Regions from separate parts of the Chitinophaga sp. Hz27 genome, predicted to be linked through region 1. Evidence: riboswitches for the same ligand, from Rfam matches in the RefSeq annotation. Region 1 holds a riboswitch; the other holds the start of a gene.
What was found. A riboswitch is a leader RNA that binds a small molecule or an ion and turns the genes downstream of it on or off. The one in region 1 is predicted to bind cobalamin.
Positions count from the first base shown of each region.

Region 2: another riboswitch for cobalamin. It lies ahead of ACE38W_RS05375 (DUF5074 domain-containing protein); the one in region 1 lies ahead of ACE38W_RS21585 (DUF5074 domain-containing protein).

Region 1 is NZ_JBHKFJ010000009.1:107,190-113,541, reverse strand. It holds gene ACE38W_RS21595 (acyltransferase family protein) at 1-434, opposite strand, end outside; gene ACE38W_RS21590 (hypothetical protein) at 505-1,386, opposite strand; cobalamin riboswitch at 1,522-1,743, shown strand; gene ACE38W_RS21585 (DUF5074 domain-containing protein) at 1,879-3,015, shown strand; gene ACE38W_RS21580 (YccF domain-containing protein) at 3,109-3,477, opposite strand; gene ACE38W_RS21575 (GNAT family N-acetyltransferase) at 3,479-3,961, opposite strand; gene ACE38W_RS21570 (YhcH/YjgK/YiaL family protein) at 3,961-4,416, opposite strand; gene ACE38W_RS21565 (PAS domain S-box protein) at 4,487-6,352, opposite strand, start outside.
Region 2 is NZ_JBHKFJ010000002.1:359,754-366,105, reverse strand. It holds gene ACE38W_RS05375 (DUF5074 domain-containing protein) at 1-1,225, opposite strand, end outside; cobalamin riboswitch at 1,482-1,702, opposite strand; gene ACE38W_RS05370 (glycosyl hydrolase family 18 protein) at 1,799-3,454, opposite strand; gene ACE38W_RS05365 (DUF2809 domain-containing protein) at 3,583-3,996, shown strand; gene ACE38W_RS05360 (glycoside hydrolase family 97 protein) at 4,123-6,210, opposite strand; gene ACE38W_RS05355 (RagB/SusD family nutrient uptake outer membrane protein) at 6,278-6,352, opposite strand, start outside.

The DNA.
Region 1 (6,352 bases):
CCACCGAAAGTCCAGATGATGGCCTTTCTGCTGCCTTTAATAAACAATACTGCAATGATGGCGAACACCAGACCAATACGCTGTAATACGCCAGGAAAGCGCAGTGTATCAAAGTGCCAGTTGGACATCATCCGCAAGGCCATGCCTATCAGGATCAAGATCAATCCACGGCGCAGGGCATGCAGGATAAGTGATGTATGATTGGCAGGATCTTCTTTCTTTGTGCCCATGGCATAGGGTACGGAAACCCCTACTATAAAGAGAAAGAAAGGAAATATCAGGTCTGTTGGCGTACAGCCGTTCCATTTACTGTGTTCCAGTGGAGCGTATACAAAGCTCCAATTTCCCGGGTTATTAACCATTATCATGGCTGCTACAGTGATGCCCCGGAATACGTCCAGCGACAATAGTCGTGTTTTGGTTGATGTATTCATGCAAAAGGTTATGAAGATCACAATTTAAATAAATAATTGAGAGATTTCCAACCTTTTACAGTAGCGGTTATCAGGCCTTCTTTAGCTTTTTGAAGGTCAGGTAACCTAATACACCAAGGATCACAAATGGCCAGATGCTGATCAGGAAAATAATGATATTTCTTAGTAAGTCTGCCCCATCAATCATTGCCATTTTTAGTTCTGTACCAAATCCTGCTTTGTTGATGGCATCCGGGTTTACGACCATCTGCACATCTGCCTTATCTGGTTGTACGAGGGCAACGGTAATCGAGGCATTGTTGACATCATCGATGATAGCCAGATTGCTGAGCTGGCGATCAATCTTCTCATTTTTCTTAGCGTCATTATAACTGGCTGCATCGGCAGAAGAAGTTTTCTTATCAGCGACAACAGTTGATGGCGTGCTATTATTACGAAGGGCATTAGACAGATAGTTCAGTGTTTTATCTTCATCCTTTAAGGTACGGTGATCGATATACGTAGCCATACCGGTGATCACACGTACCACAGAATCCAGGCTGGACACAGGAACTTTCAATTGTATATCTGCCGCGGTCGTATAAATTTTTACTTGCCGGAGTGAATCAGTTGTATACGGTAAATACTTTTCATTCCTGGATTGCGTGTATTGATTACTGTTAACGATTACGCCATTTACAGCGTGGGTTACATGCTCAATGGTATTAACGGCATCGAATACACTATTGACGCGGCATTGAATATCAGCGCTACGAATACGCTTACGGGAAGCGGAGTTCAACGACGCGATATCATTTTCGAAAGCCACAGAATCAGCAGCTTCCGTAATAGCATTTGCGTTCACTTTACTTTCTGCTGTAGCATCAGCGCTATGATAACGAGCGGATGGTCCTGCCGAACAGGCAGCAAGGGTCAGGGCGGGTAAAACCCACAGTGGTATGGAGTAACGCATGATTAGGTCGTTTCCCCTTTATACCTGAAACACCTTTCAGGTAACCCTCTATTTCCTTAAATTTTTCAAAACAAAATTTGCCTGGATAAGCAGACATCACAATCAGCAGTTTGTTTTTTATGAATAGTTGACGTAGGTTTGCGCCTCGCAACTGGTTGTTAAAGTCGCACTGACTGTAACATTAAAAGGGAATCCGGTGCAATACCGGAGCTATCCCCGTAGCTGTAATCCTGGTTTTCATCTCACAAGAAAACCATTTTTCGGACAACTTCTGCCACTGTTTCTACTACTTAGAAACGGGAAGGCCCGCCGGAAAAAAGGAGAGCCAGAAGACCTGCCAGCTTGCATCCGTCTTGGCGTTTTCGGGAGAAGAACATATAAGACCAGTACCTGATTAACGGTGCTACCTGAACTCATGAATTCCTGTCAATTACTGCAATATCGCGAGTTGCATGATTGCCTTGGCATTATATGTTTCGTAAAAATCAAGAAATGAAAAAAACTGTACAACTGATGCAAAAGCTGCGTCATATCAATTCCGGCAGCCTCTTACGTAAACGCCTATACGGCGCTATTTTCCTTGCTACAGCAATCTCTCTGGGAGCATGTCATAAAGATGACAACAACATTGGCAGCACTCCTGCCAAATACGAAGGTGGTTTCTTCATTGCCAATGAAGGTTGGTTTGGTCATGAAAATGGAGACCTTCATTTTTACACCTATGCTGGAGATTCTCTGCAGACCAGCGTTTACAAGAAAGAGAACCCTGCCGATAGTTTAGGAAAACCTTCCAACTCATTGGAATTCGCGACTGTTTTCAACAACAAAATGTATATCGTAGTAAAAGCTGGTGGCCCATTGGTAGCAACAGATGTACGCACCATGAAAGAGACTGGCCGTGCTGCTTCCCTGCCTAAAAACGATGGTCATGCCTTCGTAGGCATCGACCAGTACAGAGGCTTACTCAGTACCGGCGATGGCGTATATCCTGTTAGTCTGACAACTTTATCTATTGATAAAAAAGTGGATAGCATCAGTGGTTATGTAGGTGATATGATCGTTGCTGGTAAATATGCTTTTGCTTTATCACAAACAGATGGTATCGTAGCCATCAACACCGCAGATTATAAATTTGCGAAACGTTTTGGAAAAGCTAACCAGGGCTTTGCCATCTCTAAAGATGGTACGGTATGGGCAGCCACCAGCGATTCACTGATTTCCATCAACCCTGCTACACTGGAAAGAACTGGCTTTAAATCTGGCTTTACTGTATCTTCTCCATGGGGTGCATGGCGCCATGCAAGCATCTCTGCAAGCACTAAAGAGAATGTGATCTTTATTAGTCCAGGTGCTGGTTTTTCTGGCGGTACCAAAGTATACCGTTATATGATCGGTGATCCTACATCTCTTGCACAACCATTTATTACCCTGCCTACTGGTCAGTATTTCTATGGTTCTGCTATTGGTTATAATAAATCTACCAATGAGATTATTGCACTTACCATCAACGGTTCTATTACAGGTAATATCAACCGGGTACTCTTCTATGATGCCAGCACTGGTGAGCTGAAGAAAACCGTTACTTACAATGGATGGTACTTCCCTGCTATGCCGGTATTCCTGCAATAATTGCTTTATATCCATCATAAGAAAGGGCTGACCGGGAAATATTCCGGGTCAGCCCTTTTCAATAGCAGTCTGTGCTTCGTATATATAGAAGGGTTAGTACACTACTTTACCAAAAGGGGCAAATGTCAGCGTCATCAGCTTGAAATGCTGGCGAGCAAAAGGTATGCCGATGATAGAAATAGCCAGCAGGAAGCCAAAGACAAGATGCCCGAGGGCAACCAACAGGCCTCCTGTGAAAATCCAGATGATATTGAAAATAGTAGCGAGGCAACCAACAGGTGCGTTTCCTTCTCTTACCTGAGCGCCAAAAGGCATCAGCGTAAGCAATCCGATTTTAAAGAATTGGATACCGAAAGGAATACCGATGATGGTAAAGCAGGATAATAGGCCTGCAATAAAATAACCCATCGCACAAAAGAAGCCTCCAAAGATTAGCCAGATTATATTACCGATGAGGTTCATGTTACAATGTTTTCAGCATCCAAATGGTGCAGGCATCGTGACCTGAATTACCTAATGGCGCTGGTAGATAATCGAAACCATTTTTTTCATAGAGCGCAATAGCGCGAGTCATCTCAGAAAATGATTCCAGGTAAAGACTGGTATATCCTTCTTCCTTGGCAAACTCATATGATTTCTCCAGCAATTTAACACCAAGTCCCTTTCCTCTGGCCGCAGGAGACAGAAAAAAACGAACCAGTTCGGCGCAACCTGCAGGTAGGCCGTTGGTTGGGAATATACCACAGCCACCTAATATTACGCCTGCATCTTCAGCGATGGCATACCTGGAGCCTGGCGTCTGGAATAACTGGTAAAGGTTATCTGTTGTGGGATCGGTGTGGGCTGTACCTTCTGTGGGCACATCAAATTCCTCTATGGAACGTCGGATAATTGCCGCCATTACCGGGTTATCTGCTGGCACAATATCCCTGAAAATTACACTCATTATTGTACACTGATTTTTATAACTACTTTTTTAACGGGTACAGGACCGTTTACACGAAGGTTTGGCATATGCAGATCAGTAGGAAAAAAGATGGCAAACTGACCTTGTTTAAGGATGGTATAGAACGCAGGTTTCTCTGCAAATAACATATAATCCTCTGTTTCGCTGTAGGCGCGTGACGGGGTTTTATCTCCCAGAAAATCATGGCCTATACGTTCTTCTCCTGCAGCAACATATTGTACATCGATGTATTTACGATGTGATTCCATCTGCTCACCTGCTTCTTCGATGCTATCGTATTCATTGACGATGGCGAAGATATTATCACCGTCAATTTCATATTTGCCTTTGGCAACGGCATTAAAATCCGTTTGCTGGAGGTATTCGAAAGCCTTTACAAACTTAGCGCCAAGGCTATCGTAACGTGCTGCATTCTCTAATGTATCAATAATCATAATAACGAAAAGTATAGATTGGAAAGATACAGTAGTTTTTGCAGCATTAATATTTTTTTGCAGGAAATAATCAGGTGGCTGGCAGATAGACATCAATCTGCATACCGCCTTCGGGGCCGGTGCATGCGGTGATCAGGCCTCCATGGGCTTGCACTACTTTACGGCAGATGGCCAGTCCTATGCCAGTTCCGGCGCTGTATCCTGCATGACTACCATTATAGAAGATGTCGAATATTCTTTCGCTGAGGTGCTTATCGATACCAGGACCATTATCATTGATGCGGATGCGCAGGTATTTATGTTCTGGTTGTAGTTCAGGGAGCAGTTGCTGTTCGGTGCGTGACAATGCGTTGCAATGCACGCGTACTAGTGGCGGCTGGCCTGCAAACTTCAAGGCATTGCCTATTATGTTGTGAAAGAGCCGGTACAACTGTACCCTTACGCCTTTTATACAAGGCAGAACATCACGTTCAATGATGGCTTCTCTGGCGTTGATCAGTGGTTGATAATCGTCCAGTACCTCCTGTAAGATCAGGGCCAGGTCTACAGTGGCTGGTGGTGTTGTTTCTCGCGTCAGACTACAATATTCCAGTACGTCATCTACCAAAGTACTCATACGGGAAACGGTATGTACGATTTTATTGAGCCATGGTAAAGCGGCGCTGCCAGCGGTGGTATGGGTTCTGGCAATATCTGCATATAGCAGCATATTTTTTAGTGGCACCTGCAAATCGTGGCTGGTCATATCGGCAAAATCCTGCAATTCTTTGTTGGAGCGCTCTAGTTGTGTCATGGAACGCTGGAGATCTATCGTTTTGCGAGAGGCTGCCTGTTCCAGTTCTTCCATGAGTGTATGCGTTTCCGTTATATCGGAAATAGTGCCTACCAGTCTTTCCGGTTGTCCCAGTTCATTACAGTGCACTTTAGCACGAAGGCTGATCCAGCGAAGGCTGTCGTCATCATAGCGGATGATGCGGAATTCTGCTTTCAAGCAGCCCTCGTTGATGCCTTTGATGGCCAAATTCATTTGGTCCCGGACCTGGTTTACATCTGCGGGATGGATGCGGCTATAAAAGACATGCATGTTTACAGGCATGGCGGCAGGTAAGCCATATATTTTACGGCTGATAGCCGATAATTTAAGATAGCTGGTCAGTACATCCAGTTCACAGAGTCCAAGATTGGTAGCGGCTACGGCCTGCCGAATGCGTTCTTCTCCTTCCCTTGCCATCAGTTGCAATTTTGCGGTAACAGCTGCATTCCTTGCTACCAGCACATATCCCTGTAGTTCATCTGCCACAATAATCGGCGACATGCTCACATCCATTTCTACAGTACGCAGGTCTTTTGTTTGGCAATGAACATTCATACGTTTATGTTGCCTTGTAGCAGTTGAGTCCTCGTTGGCGGCAATCGGAAAAACATCTGCTTGCTGAAATACCCCGCTGATATGTTTGCCGGTGATTTCTGCTGGAATATAACCGAAAAGCTGTTCAGCGGCCTTATTCCAGGAAGTGATCAGCAAATCATTATTCACGGTGATAATTACTTCGCTGGTGCTGTTGATGATGGCGCCAGCAGATCCGTTGTTACTGGGTTGCATGACACCAGGTTGCCCTACTACGCATAGAGCGGCAAAGGGTTGATGTTCTTTATTGTAAAGGAGACTGGTATTCATTTGTACCATGCGTTTACTGCCATCATTTTTTTCGAGGATGATGGCTTTGCCTATGCATGGCTGTTGGTGCAGCAGTGTATGCGCTATTGGAAAGGCGGAATCATCCAGGGGCTTACCGCTGGTAGAAAATGCGCGGCGGCAAACGCACCATTTGTCGAGGTCTGGAAACGGTACTCTTCCGAACAGATGTACGGCATGTCTGTTCCATACGCGGATAAATCCATCTGTATCGCAGATATAAGCGGCTGCGGGAAAGGC
Region 2 (6,352 bases), on a different contig from region 1:
CATCGGGAAGTGTGATGATCAGCAATTCATTTTTTCGTTCGTTGAAACGCACTGCAGAACCATAGAAGTATTGTCCGGCAGGAAGTGTGATAAACGGTGCTGACAGCGAGTTTGCATCACCTGCAACATAACGGTACAATTTAGTGCCGCCATATTCAATAGTACCGCCAATACCGCCCGTTTCATTACGAGCCGCTATATACACATCATTACCATTACTGCTGGTAGTCAGCGAACCTGATTTCCAGGACCATAACGCCCATGGATTAGTAACTTTAAATGGTAATTTCATGGAAGTCAATGTCAGCGCAACAGGATCTATACGCATCAGCGAAGAATCGCCGGCAGCCCATACCGCGCCATCTTTGGTACGTGTAAAGCCCATCGTAGCATTAGGAAATTTTTTCACAATGCTATAGTCGGTAGTGTTCAACACTACAACACCATCTGCCTGGGTAAGCGCGAAAATATATTTATCTACCAACAACATATCTCCAGCCGCAGATGTAATACCAGCGAGCTTTGCACCCAAAGTAAGCGTACTTAAATTCACCGGATAGATTCCATCTACTGCGCTCAGTAAACCACGAGCATTATCCACACCAACAAAAGCATGCCCTTCATCCTGTGGTAAAGCAGTGATGCGACCAGTTTCCTTCATGGTATAAGCATCCGTTACAACCAGTGGCCCGCCTACCTTTGCGACCATATATACTTTGCCGTTAAAGATGCTGGCAAATTGTAAAGTGCTGGTATTGGGCCCCAGATTTTTATCTGGATTTTCTGTTTTGTAGATGTTCTGAATAACCTTATTGCTGTCGTAACTATAATAAGCAAGGTCACCATTGGTTACGCCGTATTGTCCTTCCTGTACCATCAGGAATCCATTTTCATACTTACCATTTACATGGAGGTTGTAAACAATAGAGTCAATACCCGTCTGGTTTTTAGCTGTCAGTACGATATGGAAATCGCCATGTGCATTAGATCCAAACTGCAATACAGAATCAGTACTTACCGGCGCCCCGTTGGTGGTCCACTGGAAAGAAAGTCCGTTCTTGTTGCTGAACTGCGGCCGATAGGTAATGCTACTACCAAAAGCGATGGTGTCTTTGGTGCCTGTACTGGTAATTTTAGGACCAGGAACATCATCATTTTTTTTACACGAGAACACTACTGTAGCCATCAACGCCAGCAGGAACAAGGATTTGTTCAGTTTCATCATGAGAATCTTGTAGAATTTATTAATGAAAAATAATTTCACAAATAATTCAACACCAGGAAAAAGGGGGCATACAAAAGTTTCGGTTGACTTCACAGGAAAGCACAGCGTATAGCGTATTCATTTATTGCGTCACTTCAATACATACATCAACGATATTGCTGCCAGTGCAACATTACATCACTGTTTCATAAATGAATCCAATAAAATCCGGTCTGTTTACCAGTAAAACATTCTTAACCTTTCACCCGAAAGTGCTGAACGAAAAATTACATCTGGCAGGTCTTCTGGCTTTCCTGCTTCTTCGGCGGCCTTCCCATCTTTACTTATCAAGACAGTGGCATGTGGAGAACCGAAAAAACGATATCTATAACAGATATACAGGATTACAGCTACGGGGATAGCTCCGGCATCGCACCGGATTCCCTTTTAATACGCGGGCCTTTGCAGACCCTGGTAACCAATTGCGGTGCAAACTTAAACTAAGTATTAATATAATCCAAATGCTTAACGAATGCATAAAAAAAGCAGCCACCAAATGGCAGCTGCTTCCTACACTATGGCTGTTGAAAGAAATTATTGGACGATGATCTTCTGCGTATATTGTTTACCGTTATGGAAGATCTCCAGGAAATAGGTACCTGCAGCCACATTACCTACCTTCACGGTGAAGCTACCAGTAGTTTCCTGTTGCTGCTGTATCGCTTGCCTGCCGGCACTTAGCAGCATTACTTTTACCGCCGAATTACTGTTGTAGTCAGGAACCTTAACATATATATTACCACCTGCTACTACCGGGTTAGGATATACGCTGATCGTGTGGTTAACACCAGCCTTCTCCGTTTCGGGAGTCATAGCCGACAACTGCATCGCAGCATTGCTCGTATTGGCGGTAGCGCTGGTCACTGCGGTAATAGGGCCTACCACATTACCTACAACGCTGTAGTTAAATGATTCCCAGGTGCCTGCAGCCGTTCTGTTGGCCGTCATAGCAGCAGCGCCATTTTCAGAGCTGATATATCCGCCATTGTTACATAATAAGGTGATAGTACCATTGCTGTTAGATACCCAGGTAAACTGCTCCCATCCCTGCGCAGTAGCACGATTGCAGGTAATCGCCTGCTGCCCGTTTTCAGAAGAAACATACTTAGCCATAGAACGCAGTGCGATCTTACCACCGCCTGCATCCAATACAGAAAACTGCTCCCAGGTGCCTGGTGTAGCACGGTTGCAGTTCATCGCAGTAGTACCATTCTCACCACTTACATACAAACCATTATTACCTTTCAAGGTAATCACCTTGCCTATAGGTGCAGTACTTGGCGTAGTACGCGATACCACCACATCATGAATGGCTGATACCAGCGAGTTAGCGCCGGTAGCGTCTTGCGACAGCTCCCAGATCATAATACCACTGCCCTGATCAAATGCAAGATTGGTCTTTTGCTTGATAGTAGTGATACCATTGTACCCTACATTATCAAATACATCTGCATAAGGATCTGCACCTCTGGCCACCAGCTGCGCAAACGACTCCCAACTAGGACGCCCGTAGAAAGGTACGCCCAGCACTAGTTTGGACGCTGGCAACCCACGGCCAAGCCAGTACGAAACCGACTGTGTAGCATACGTGTAGGTAGAGTGGTCAAAGTTGTTGTAATCGTAAGCCATGAGATTGTAGAAATCTACCAAAGCAAAAGCACTGCTGAGAATACTGGAACCACCCGTACCTACAAGCGCGCCTGTCAATAGTTTGCCATTGTTATGCATCGCTGTACTGAGCTGCGTCATCAGCGATATGTAGTTGTTGGCAGATGCGCCGGCATCCGGATATTCCCAGTCAATATCAACACCATCCAATCCATACTGATTGACGAAGTTGACCATGTTGTTGACAAAGGTGCTGCGATAGCCACTGTTAGCAGCAAGGCCTTCAAAGCCGCTGTCATCGCCATTGTTCCAGCCGCCAACAGAAATCAGCACCTTCACATTATTGGCATGTGCAGTACTGACAAGACTCTGCAGTTTACTTGGGTTATCAATTGCTTGCAAACCGCCAGTTGCAGTAGGTAACAAAAAAGCATAATTGATGTGTGTCAGTTTACTATACTGCACACTGCTTACACTGCCCGACCAGCTTGGCATGTAACCGACCACACGGAATGGCGTTTGCGCCCTGACAGATAAAAAACAGATTAACAAAAGTAACAACGTGGATAAACGTGTTTTCATAAGGGGATTTTTACAGGTGAGGAAAAGAATATAAGCGTCTCGACAAAAATATTCTCCAACTATACAAGTCAAAATTTTAACACTACGACATTACTACGTCAAGGACGATTAATTATTTTTGTATCCTGATGAACAACAACTTACGTATACGCCTATACTACATTTTCCTGCTGGCCATTACCATGTGGGCAGGACTCGCCACCAGACATTCGCCGGATTTTTTTCCTGCATTTATTAGTGAATATGGTGGAGATATCCTTTATGCAACCTTCGCCGTCTTTGGATTGCGGTTTCTATGGATACGGCCCCAACTATGGAAGGTTATCCTCGGAGGATTTATCTTCTGTGTATTGATAGAAATACAGCAGCTCTGCCAGGCTCCCTGGCTGGTACATCTCAGAAATACTTTTCCTTTTGGGCTTATATTGGGGTATGGTTTTTTATGGAGTGATATCGTTTGTTATGCTGGTGGGGCCTTACTAGCTTATCCCTTCTGCCATGTAGGCGAAGCATTACTTAAGCGTACTAACGCAAAGGCATAAACGTTATACTGATATAATAATGCAGTGGGTTGTTGCAACAAATTTCAATCTGCTGTTACAACTGCAAAAACAAAAACGGCTGTACCAACAAGTACAGCCGTTTTGCCTCTATCATCCGTTTATCTATCAATTTACGGGTACCAGACTTACTGCAGCTCCACCGCCTTTTGCCAGTCGGAGATGCAAAACAGTTTTTATATCCGCAGTAATATGCTCGATCTTATATGATTCGGGGTTCGATTTCCAATCTGCGTCCTTTCCATCACCATATATAGTTACACTATATTTCCTCCCTCTTTCCAGGAAATCCAATGAGACATCTACATTATGGGCATTTTCATCGGTAATAGCACCAATAAACCAGCTGCTGGCACTGCGTCGGGCAATGGTGATATAATCGCCTGGCTCGGCCTCTATTACCTTTGATTCGTCCCAGGTCAATGGCACATCCCTGATAAACTGAAAAGCATCCATGTGTGCTTCATAATTCTCCGGGTAGTCGGCAGCCATTTGCACAGGACTATACATCGTCACATACAAGGCCAGTTGCTTAGCCAACGTAGTATGTACCTGCTTGCTGCTATCAGGGCCAAAGTACCTGATCTTAAATATACCTGGTGTGTAATCCATCGGGCCACCCATCAGCCGGGTAAAAGGCAGGATAGTTTCGTGCTCCGGCTCATTGCCGCTGCTGAATGCATTGTACTCATTTCCCCTGGCTGATTCTGATGCCATCCAGTTTGGATAAGTACGATGCAATCCCGTAGGCCGCATCGGTTCATGGGAATCCAACGTTACCTGATGCCTGGCTGCCATCTGCGCAACACGTTCGTAATGATTAACCATCCATTGTCCGTCATGATGCTCCCCTCGTGGAATGATCTTACCTACATAGCCTGTCTTCACACTTTTGTAGCCATATTGATTCATCAGCGCAAAAGCACGTTCCATACGGCGTTCGTAGTTGGTGGCAGCACCAGACGTTTCGTTATGCATTACCATGCTTACCCCTTTGTTTTTTGCATAGGCGGCAATTCCCGGTAAATCGAAATCCGGGTAGGGCGTCACAAAATCAAAAACGTCCTCCTTCCAATTGCCAAACCAGTCTTCCCAGCCGGTATTCCAACCTTCTACCAATACGCCGTCTATACCATTTTTAGCAGCGAAGTCTATGTATCTTTTAACATTGACTGTATTAGCACCATGGCGACCATTAGGAATAAGCAGGCCATTTGCATCAGTACTATCGGCGTAATCAGAATAGCTCCAGGTACTCTTACCCGTTTGCATCTCCCACCATACTCCAATAAATTTCATTGGCTTGATCCAGGACGTATTATCCAGCTTTGATGGCTCATTCAGATTAACAATCAGTCGGGAAGATAAAATATCGGTTGCTTTATCACTGACAATGATAGTGCGCCACGGCGTTTTAAACGGCGCATGCAAATACGCTTTATTTCCTACTGCATCCGGTACCAGGTTAGCGCTGAATGTATAGGTATCCGTAGCGGTATGCAACTGCATTGCAGGATAATTCAGCAACGCTGCTTCGTGGATATTAATATACAAACCATCCGTTGTTTTCATCATCAGCGGTGTTTGTACGGCAGTAAAATCAGGTGCAACACGCACCGCTATTGCTGTCGAAGAAGTCACCATCTTACGATTATCTATCTCGCTGATTTTAGAGGTCGTATAGGGATACTCGTTAGTATCATAATCGCCAGGTATCCAGAATGTTTTATGATTGCCTGCCATCCTGAATGAAGTTCGCTCATCGGCTACCACAAAGTATTGCAGATTATTTTGTTTGGGAAAATCATATCGAAATCCTACCCCATCAGCGAATACGCGAAATTCAATATTCAACAACCGGAAAGGTTTTTCATTTTCCTGCAATTTCACTATTAACTGCCTGTAGTGATTACGGATATTTTTCTCCTCTCCCCATACCGGCTGCCAGGTTTCATCTACTTCTTTAACACTACTATCCAATAAACGAAAGTTGCGATAAAACGTACTATCATCATTCAATACAAAACCCATCTGTGATGGCAATACCACCGGCTTTCCCTTATATGCCACGGTATAAATGGGCTGGCCTGATTTGTCCAACGCAAAGGTTAATTTAACATGCTCCGTCTCAACTGATTGCGCATCTGCTGTAAACCATACCAGCAAAGCAGCTAAGCCGAATGTAAGTTTTCTCATTAGCATATCGTCTGTGAATATTTTATATGACATTTATTTCTGCGAGAAAAAAAACCGCAAGAAAAAACTAGTAACCAGGATTTTGCTTACCTGCAATCGCGGGGTTAGCATTTATTTCCAGAGTCGGTATCGGCCATGAATA